2 regions of the Eubacterium sp. genome follow, and region 2 is predicted to be linked to the other one. Evidence: predicted binding sites of a transcription regulator. Region 2 holds the regulator's gene; the other holds the start of a gene.
What was found. Region 2 encodes LexA, which represses DNA repair genes until DNA is damaged. Its sites were predicted from a motif close to CNAACANNTGTTNG; they were not measured.
Positions count from the first base shown of each region.

Region 1 (5,427 bases), on a different contig from region 2:
TAATACGCTGAGCTTCACCACCTGACAAGGTACCTGTTGCTCGTGATAAGCTTAAATAATCCAAACCTACATCAATTAAAAACTGAAGACGACCTTTTATTTCTTTCAGAATTTCTTTACCTATAGCCATCTGTGTAGTTGTTAATTGAACTTCATCTAAAAACTTTCTCAAGTCTCTAACTGACATTTCTGTCATATCAATAATATTTTTATCGCCAATTGTTACAGCTAAAGATTCTTTCTTAAGTCTCTGACCATGACATGTGCTACAAGGTGTTATTCTCATATATGACTCATACTCTGCCTTGGTAGATTCGGCACTTGTTTCTCTGTAACGTCTTTCTACGTTACGAATCAAACCTTCAAAGGCAATATCATATATCCCTTGTCCACGCTGGCCTGTATAATGTACAGGCACACTTTCACCATTAGTTCCATAAATCAGAATATCTTTAATTTTCTTAGGATATTTTTCAAACGGAGTATCCAAATCAAACTTATATTTCTTACATAGTGCCTGTAAAATAGCATTGGTAAAGCTCTTTTTATCCTTAGCACTTTGCCAGCCTAAAACTACAATTGCCCCCTGATTTATGCTAAGACTTTGATTAGGAATCATTAAGTCAACGTCAAATTCCATCTTATATCCTAAACCGTAACAATCTGGACATGCACCAAAAGGATTATTAAATGAGAAGCTTCGTGGCTGAATTTCGTCTATACTAATTCCACAATCAGTACATGCAAAGTTCTGACTAAATGTTATTGTCTCTCCACCAATTACATCCAGATTCATCAAACCGTTACCTAACTTCAACGCATTCTCTATGGAATCTGTAAGACGTTTCTCAATTCCTTCTCTTATACTTAATCTGTCTACAACAATTTCTATATTATGTTTTATATTCTTATCAAGAGTTATTTCCTCTGTTAGCTGATACATGTTTCCATCAACAATTACACGTACATAACCACTTTTCTTTGCACTTTCAAAAACCTTCTCGTGACGACCTTTCTTGCCTCTTACAATAGGAGCAAGTATTTGGAACTTAGTGCGTTCCGGTAATTCTAAAATTCTGTCAACAATTTCATCTACTGACTGTTTCTTGATTTCTTTGCCACATTTTGGACAGTGAGGTACACCTGCTCTGGCATATAGTAATCTCATATAATCATATATTTCTGTAACTGTTCCAACTGTTGAACGTGGGTTTCTGTTTGTAGATTTCTGGTCTATTGAAATTGCCGGTGGTAAACCTTCAATACTTTCCACCTGGGGTTTCTCCATTTGTCCCAAGAATTGTCTAGCATAGGATGACAAAGATTCCATATACCTTCTCTGTCCTTCTGCATAAATTGTATCAAATGCCAAAGACGATTTTCCCGAACCACTTAAACCTGTAACTACTGTAAATTCGTCTCTTGGAATTTCAATATCAATATTCTTCAAGTTATGCTCATTAGCCCCTTTTATTTTAATGTACTTTTTCTTGTCCGACATTACTTTCACTCTCCATTAATTATCATTATTCTCTATATTTTTTCTTAAGTTCTGCCAGTTTTTCACGCATTTCAATAGCAGTCTCAAAATCAAGTTCTGCTGCTGCTTTCTGCATTCTCTTTTCAACCTTGTCAATTAACTTCTTCAATTCTTTTGAATCCATTGACTCAGGATCTTTCTCAATATCATTAATTTTTCTGTCAACTTCTTTAGAAATACTAATAAGTTCTCTAACAGCCTTTTTAATTGTAGTTGGAGTAATTCCATGTTCCTTATTATATTCCTGCTGAAGTTTTCTACGTCTGTTAGTTTCAGTAATAGCCTTATCCATTGACTCAGTAATATTGTCAGCATACATTATTACGTGACCTTCTGAGTTTCTGGCCGCACGACCTATAGTCTGTATCAAAGATGTCTCTGAACGGAGGAATCCTTCCTTGTCTGCATCTAAAATTGCAACCAGACTGATTTCCGGTATATCAAGTCCCTCTCTTAAAAGATTAATACCTACTAAAACATCAAAAACATCCAAACGCATATCCCTGATAATTTCTGTTCTCTCTAATGTATCAATATCAGAGTGAAGGTACTTAACCCTAATTCCTACATCTCTCATATAATCCGTCAAATCTTCTGCCATTCTCTTTGTTAAAGTAGTAACCAGAACTTTATTTTTCTTCTCAACTTCTTTATTGATTTCAGTAATAAGGTCATCTATCTGACCTTCAATTGGTCTTACACTAATTTCAGGATCCAGCAAACCTGTTGGTCTGATAATTTGTTCAGCTCTAAGTAACTCATGTTCCTCTTCATAAGTATTAGGTGTAGCTGAAACAAAAAGCATCTGGTCAATCATCCCCTCAAATTCATCAAACCTAAGCGGTCTGTTATCTTTTGCCGATGGCAGTCTAAAACCATAATCCACCAATGTGCTTTTTCTTGCCTGATCCCCATTATACATTCCACGAATTTGCGGTATTGTAATATGGCTTTCATCAATCATTATAAGGAATTCATCACCAAAATACTCCATTAACGTATGTGGTGTTGCTCCGGGAGCCAGTCCTGCCATATGGCGGGAATAGTTCTCGATTCCTGAACATATCCCTGTTTCCCTAAGCATTTCCATATCGAAATTAGTTCTCTCTGCTATTCGCTGTGCCTCAATCAGCTTATCCTCTGATTTAAAATAAGCCACCTGTTCTGCCAACTCTGCTTCTATATCCTTAATAGCTCTCTCTAATTTCTCCGGATTAACTACATAATGTGAATTGGGGAAAATAGCCACATGTTCTAATTCGTGACGCACTTCGCCTGTCAAAGAATCAATCTCTGTTATTCTTTCTATTTCATCATCAAAAAATTCAACTCGTATGGCACTATCTGTGTATGATGCAGGAAATACTTCCAGATTCTCCCCTCTTACCCTAAAAGTTCCTCGTTTAAAATCCATATCATTTCTGTCATACTGAATCTCTATTAGCTTATGAATAATATCGTCTCTATCTCTAATAGTTCCCGGTCTAAGGGACACTACCATGTTTTTGTAATCTATTGGATCACCTAAACCGTAAATACACGAAACCGAAGATATAATAATAACATCCTTTCGCTCTATTAACGCCATAGTAGCCGAATGTCGTAATTTATCTATTTCATCATTTATTGCAGAATCCTTCTCAATATATGTGTCTGTACTTGGCACATAAGCTTCCGGCTGATAATAATCATAATAAGAAACAAAGTATTCCACAGCGTTATTAGGAAAAAATTCTTTAAACTCCCCATAAAGCTGTGCCGCCAAAGTCTTATTATGAGCAATAATTAACGTTGGTTTATTCATTTGTGCAATAACATTTGCCATAGTAAAAGTCTTTCCAGAACCTGTTACACCAAGCAATGTTTCAAACTGATTTCCTTTCTTAAAACCTTCAACCAACTGCTTAATAGCCTGAGGTTGATCCCCGGTTGGCTGATATTCTGAATGTAATTCAAAATGATCCATACAAATCTCCTATAAATCTATTTCTAACCATCTATAAATACTTAACTAATTCCAATGACACATAATATTTGTTTTCTTTTCAGCAACATATAAATGTCTCATTTCTTTTCGACAACTGCATAAACAAATTATAACAAAAAGCCTGAAAAAAGTATATAGCATTTTCGAACTTATGTTCTTTTTATTTGTATATATGTCTTTTTTACTCTACACTTTTTTATTTATACTCATTATTACTTTATATATCATATATTTTTAAAATCAAACTATTTCCAGCTCACCTATGCGTTTTCTAACTTACATTTTCTGTTTCTCTCAGCATAAAAGCAGGTGCCTTTGGATTACATTTATCCTTTAGCATCCTGCTTTATATTTTACCTATTACTACATATCTAATTCAAACCTATTATCATAGTTTTATTTTCCTCATAAAAATTGATAATATAAACCTTCCTAATATATTTTTTAATAGACTACAATTTCCGTAATGGATTTTCTGTTTTTAAAAAAATATTACTTTGAGTTTTTAAACGTCACATTGCTTCTAATTTATTTTTATAATCTATTTTTTCTTTAAAACTTCTAATGCTTTATTTAGCTGTACATCTGTTTTTCCGTTTGCCTCAATCTTTACATCTGGTGTAATTCCTTTTCCATGAATGTTTTTGCCACTTGGTGTATAGTAGTCTTCAATTGTAATTTTAACTGCTGAACCGTCTGTTAATGGAATAATTTGTTGTACGATTCCTTTGCCAAAAGACTGTGTTCCTACAATTGTTCCTACACCAAAGTCCTGTATGGCTCCGGCAAAAATTTCAGATGCGCTGGCACTGTTTTTATTTTGTAAAACGACAATCAGCATATCTAAACATTTTGCGTCAGAAGTCTGCTTTTCCTCGTTTCCGTATTTGTCTTTAGTATAAACAATCGTTCCTTCCGGTAAGATTTCATCTAATATTTTGCAAGCGCCTTCATAAGAACCACCTGGATTATTTCTTAAGTCAAAAATTACTTTTTTCATGCCCTGCTTTTTCAAAGAACTTAAAGCTGATGAAAACTGATCAGCGGTTACCGTATCAAATTCAGAAATCTGTATGTAACCGATTTTGTTCTTCTTATCAAGCATTTTGTGTGCTACAGTAGGTACTTTTACTTCTCCTCTTGTAATTGTAACGTCCACATATTTCTTAACCGATTGACGATATACTGTTAACTTAACTTTTGTTCCTTTATCCCCTTTCATCATGCTAACCACTTTATCAACATCTTCTGAAGATACATCTTTTCCATCAACCTTTGTAATAACGTCACCATCTTTTACTCCGGCTTTGTCTGCCGGGCCATTCTTAAAAGCTTTTGTTATTGTTATTACTTTTGTTTCTGTGTTCTGTGAAACATAAGCTCCAATCCCGCAATATTCACCGGAAGTGCTTTCTATTAACTTTGTGTACTCTTCTTTCGTGTAATAAACTGAATAAGGATCTCCCAATCCTTCTAAAAGTCCCTTATATAAACCGTTTTCCAAATCTTCCTGATCCACATTCTTCAAATATTTTAAGTTGATTAATGCCTCTAAAGATTTGATCTTTGATTCTGCCTTGTCCACAGCATATGTAGCATCTGTTTTTACGCTATCCTGAGAAAAATGCAGTCCAACGCCAACTGCTACTCCCAAAACCAACATTGCAAACATACCTAAAAGAAAGCCAGGTACAAATTTTGTTTTAGTTTTCTTTTTCTCGATTTTTTTATTAATTTTCTTTACATTTATTTTTTCCATATCAATCTCTTCCTCGCTTTACACTATAACCTTTTCATTTAAGTATGTTCAAATAAATTATAGTTCAAATTTGCATAATAACATAATCACTTTTATGAACTTTTTAACAGAACTTTCTCCTTGCGAATCATACTACTTATG
Region 1 covers NZ_DBLZZO010000010.1:26,689-32,115, forward strand. The annotation lists gene uvrA (excinuclease ABC subunit UvrA) at 1-1,501, opposite strand, end outside; gene uvrB (excinuclease ABC subunit UvrB) at 1,527-3,506, opposite strand; gene ACZM4J_RS04860 (S41 family peptidase) at 4,069-5,286, opposite strand.
Region 1: the regulator LexA is predicted to act here: its motif matches at 3,672-3,685, upstream of uvrB (excinuclease ABC subunit UvrB).

Region 2 (4,677 bases):
GTTGACTGCAAGCCAAAACATATTGAAGGTTTTGATAACGCTAATTGGATATTAATGGATTTTAGTGATATTATTGTTCATGTTTTCAATGAAGAAGACCGATTATTCTATGATTTAGAAAGAATCTGGCGTGATGGAAAACATTTGGAAGTTACAGATTTATAAAATTATGTATAGAAATTTAGATAACGTTTCTTTTATAATATTAGTTTTTAAAATTATATTAATAATTAAATAGTTTAAAATTTAAGATATTGTATTTTTAACGTTAGATATATTTGTTTATATAATTTTCAGTATATTATTGTATTTATTAGGAGGAAAAAAAATGTGGGCATATGAAAGTGTTTTTTATCAAATATATCCTTTAGGATTTTGTGGCGCACCTTTGGAAAATGATGGCAACTTACAGCATCGTATTAAAAAAATACATGACTGGATTCCACACATAAAGAAAGTTGGTGCAAATGCAATTTATTTTTCTCCGCTATTTGAGTCAGATACTCATGGATATAATACAAGAGATTACAAAAAGATAGATGTAAGATTAGGCACAAATGAAGATTTTAAAGGGTTGTGTGAGGACTTACACAATAATGGCATAAAAGTTGTTTTAGACGGTGTTTTTAATCATGTGGGACGTGGATTTGAACCATTTATGGATGTATGTAAGAATAGAGAAAATTCACCATACTTAAACTGGTTTCACATAGACTTAAACGGCAATTCCAACTATAATGACGGCTTATGGTATGAAGGTTGGGAAGGCAACTATGATTTAGTTAAATTAAATCTTCAAAATAACGATGTTGTGGAATATTTATTAGATGCTGTTTCTTTTTGGATAAATGAATTTGGCATAGATGGTATCAGATTAGATGTTGCATATTGCCTTGACTTTGATTTCTTAAGAAGATTAAGACGACATGTTGATTCTTTAAAAGAAGATTTCTTTTTAGTTGGAGAAATGCTTCATGGTGACTATAACCAGAGAATGAATGATGAAATGCTTAATTCAGCAACAAATTATGAATGTTATAAAGGTCTTTATTCAAGTTTTAACAGTATGAATATGTTTGAGATTAATCATTCATTGCTACGTCAGTTTGGACCTGAGCAATGGACATTGTATAAAGGAAAACATTTATTGTCTTTTGTGGACAATCACGATGTTACAAGAGTTGCAAGCATTCTGACAAATGAAAAGCATTTACCACTTATATATGCCTTAATGTTTGGCATGCCGGGGATACCATGTGTTTATTATGGCAGCGAATGGGGAACAAAGGCAGATAAGTCTCAGGGAGATCCTGCACTTAGACCTTCATTTGACCAACCGGAATTTAATGAACTTACACAATTTATTAGTAATTTAAGTGCAGCAAAGAAAAACAGTGTTGGCTTAAATTATGGTGATTTTACATCAGTGCTTTTAACAAATAAACAGTGTATTTTTAAGCGCGCTACTGAAAATGAAACAGTTTATGTTTGCATTAACGCAGAAGAAAATGCCTTTGATGCATACTGTGAAGTGAAAAATCACACATATACGGATTTAATTACAAATAAGCCTATGGAAATAGGAGAATGCTTTAAAATGCCGGGATATAGTGCATTTTATTTAGTTAATTAAGTTTAAAATAAATTTCATATTTAATTAATAAAACTATTATAGATTAATATATGTAATACTAGGAAAGGAAGTGCTATTATGGCAAGAGAAATGGTTCCTGTAACATTACTTACAGGATATTTAGGAGCAGGTAAAACAACATTATTAAATCAGGTACTTACAAACCAGAAGGGTTATAAAGTAGCCGTTATCGTTAATGATATTGGTGAAGTAAATGTAGATGCATCTCTTATTGCAAAGGGCGGACAGGCTACATTACAGGATCAGAATCTTGTACCTCTTCAGAATGGATGTATATGTTGTACATTAAGTGCAGATTTAATTAATCAGATTATAGATTTGGTACAGTCAGGAAAATTTGACTATATTTTAATTGAAGCAAGTGGTATTTGCGAACCTATTCCAATTGCTCAGTCAATTTGTATGTTAGATGGTTCTTATGACAAGAGAGCAAAATTAGCAAGACTTGATAATATCGTTTCTGTAGTTGACGTAGCTAGAATGGCAGACGAATTTGGTTGTGGTGACAATCTTGTAAAAGATGATATTGATGAAGAAGATATTGAAAATCTTTTAATTCAGCAGATTGAATTCTGTAATACGATTATTTTAAATAAGGTTGACACAGTTACACCTGAACAATTAGCTAAAGTAAAAGCGATTATTAGAACACTTCAGCCTAAGGCTGTTATGTTTGAAACTAACTATGGTGAAATTGATGTTGATGAAATTCTTGATACAAAGAGATTTGATTTCGAACAGGCAAGTATGTCAGCAGGTTGGATTCAGGAATTAGAATCATTTGATAATGAAGAACATCATGAAGAAGATGACCATGAAGAACACCAGCATCACCATCACCATGAACATGAACATCATCACGACCACGACCATGAGGACGAGCACCATAAACATCATCATGACGAAGAAGATGACCATGAACACGAACATCATGACCATGAAGAAGGTCACCATCATGGACACCATCACCATCATCACCATGGAGAAGGTGAAGTTGAGGAATATGGTATTGGAACTTTTGTATATTACAGAAGAAAACCATTTGCAAAAGAAAAATTTGAAGACTGGTTAGATGAAATGCCAAAAACAATCATTAGAGCAAAAGGTATTATCTGGGCTGCTGAAAATAACAATGATGCATATATGTTTGAACAGGCAGGAAAACAGATTAACATTAGCAATGCGGGACAGTGGGTTGCAACAGCTCCTCGTAGAGTTAGAGCTAAAATGATGAAAGAAGATCCTACATTGGTAAATGATTGGGACGAAGAAGTAGGAGACAGAATGATTAAGGTTGTATTTATTGGCCATGATATGGATAAAGAGGCAATTATTGAAAGCCTTGATAAATGCTTAGCTTATTAATCAGATAATATGAGTAACAATATAAATAATTATATTATTGTTTCATTATAGTAATAAGCAATTAAAAGCTTATATAAAGTAAAAAACGTAGTTTTTAAACATCTAAAAACTACGTTTTTTATATACCTCATAATAATAAAATAATAATAAAACAATCAATTATTAAAAGAATTAATTATTAAAAGAATTAATTTAATATAATTGTCTTAATATAACTTTTAATTCAATAAGTTTAATATAATTGCAATCGTTACAACTATATTAGTTCTAAAATTCTTTTTATACTGTCTTACGATTCTTAAACTATTTTTCTTAAACTATCTTACGGTATAAAGCGTATGCTTTACCAACGATTGTACAATCATCAACTATAATAGGATCCATATTGTCATTTTCAGGCTGAAGACGAATATAACCATTTTCTTTATAAAAAGTCTTAACTGTAACCGAATCATCTATTAAAGCAACTACAACGTCTCCGTTATTAGCAGAGTTGACCTTCTCTACAATTAAAAAATCACCGTCATAAAAACCAATATTAATCATGCTTTCACCTTGAATCTTTAAAATAAAAGTTTCATTGTTAGGTAGAAATTCTGTAGGAAGAGAAAAATAATCTTCGATATTTTCAACTGCAAGTAGTGGTTCACCGGCAGCAACACGTCCAATAATTGGAATATTAGTCATGTCTCTTCTTGTTAAACCGAATTCATCATCAATTATTTCGATTGCACGTGGCTTAGTAGGATCTCGTCTTATATATCCGTTCTCTTCTAATGTATTAAGATGTGAGTGAACGGAAGAAGTAGAGCGTAAGCCAACTCTTTCACATATTTCCCTAACTGTAGGTGGATAACCTTTTTTCAAAATTTCTTCTTTTATGTAATCTAAAATCAATTGCTGCTTTTCACTAATTTTTCCTGGCATAAAATTTTTTACCTCCTTTTTTCAAAAGTACCATTTATGGGACTACCTATATGATAATATTAACATAGTTCCTGATAAAAAACAACAAGATTTCGAAAATATGTTCGAAAATATATTGACAAACATTTGTTCGGATGATAATATAACATTACAGAACAAGAACAGATGTTCTCAAAGGGATAAGCAATACATACTAAAAGAGCTATGCGAGGAGGAAGATATAATGAATACAGGCAGAAGAGACGTGATTAAGAAAAGAAGAGTTAATCTGTTACGGAGAAGAATAGTTATTGTTGGTGTTACATGTATAGCAATGTTTTTAATATGTGCCACATTTGTTAATTTATATAATGTGAATGCAAATAATACAGGTAAGAATCCTTTATATAAATATTACACAAGTTACCAGATTGAACCAGGTGATACATTAACATCTATTGCTCAGAAGTACACAATTAATAGTGATGTATCTGTACAGGATTATATTGATGAGGTTAAGAAGAATAATAATCTTGTTAGCGATAAGATTAACAGTGGAAGTTATTTAGTTGTTTCATATTATTCAAACGAGTATAAATAAAGCTTGCCTTTATTTTATACCATATATATCTTTAGTTAGCCGCAAATGTTTAACGCACATATTCATTTGCGGCAATTTTTTTATATATTTACAATATTTGTGAGTAGTAATATTTTGTGAGTAGTATTTGAATCGCTTTTTTATTAAATTA
Region 2 covers NZ_DBLZZO010000029.1:517-5,193, forward strand. The annotation lists gene rsfS (ribosome silencing factor) at 1-165, shown strand, start outside; gene ACZM4J_RS10045 (alpha-amylase family glycosyl hydrolase) at 329-1,633, shown strand; gene ACZM4J_RS10050 (CobW family GTP-binding protein) at 1,712-3,019, shown strand; gene lexA (transcriptional repressor LexA) at 3,332-3,946, opposite strand; gene ACZM4J_RS10060 (LysM peptidoglycan-binding domain-containing protein) at 4,170-4,526, shown strand.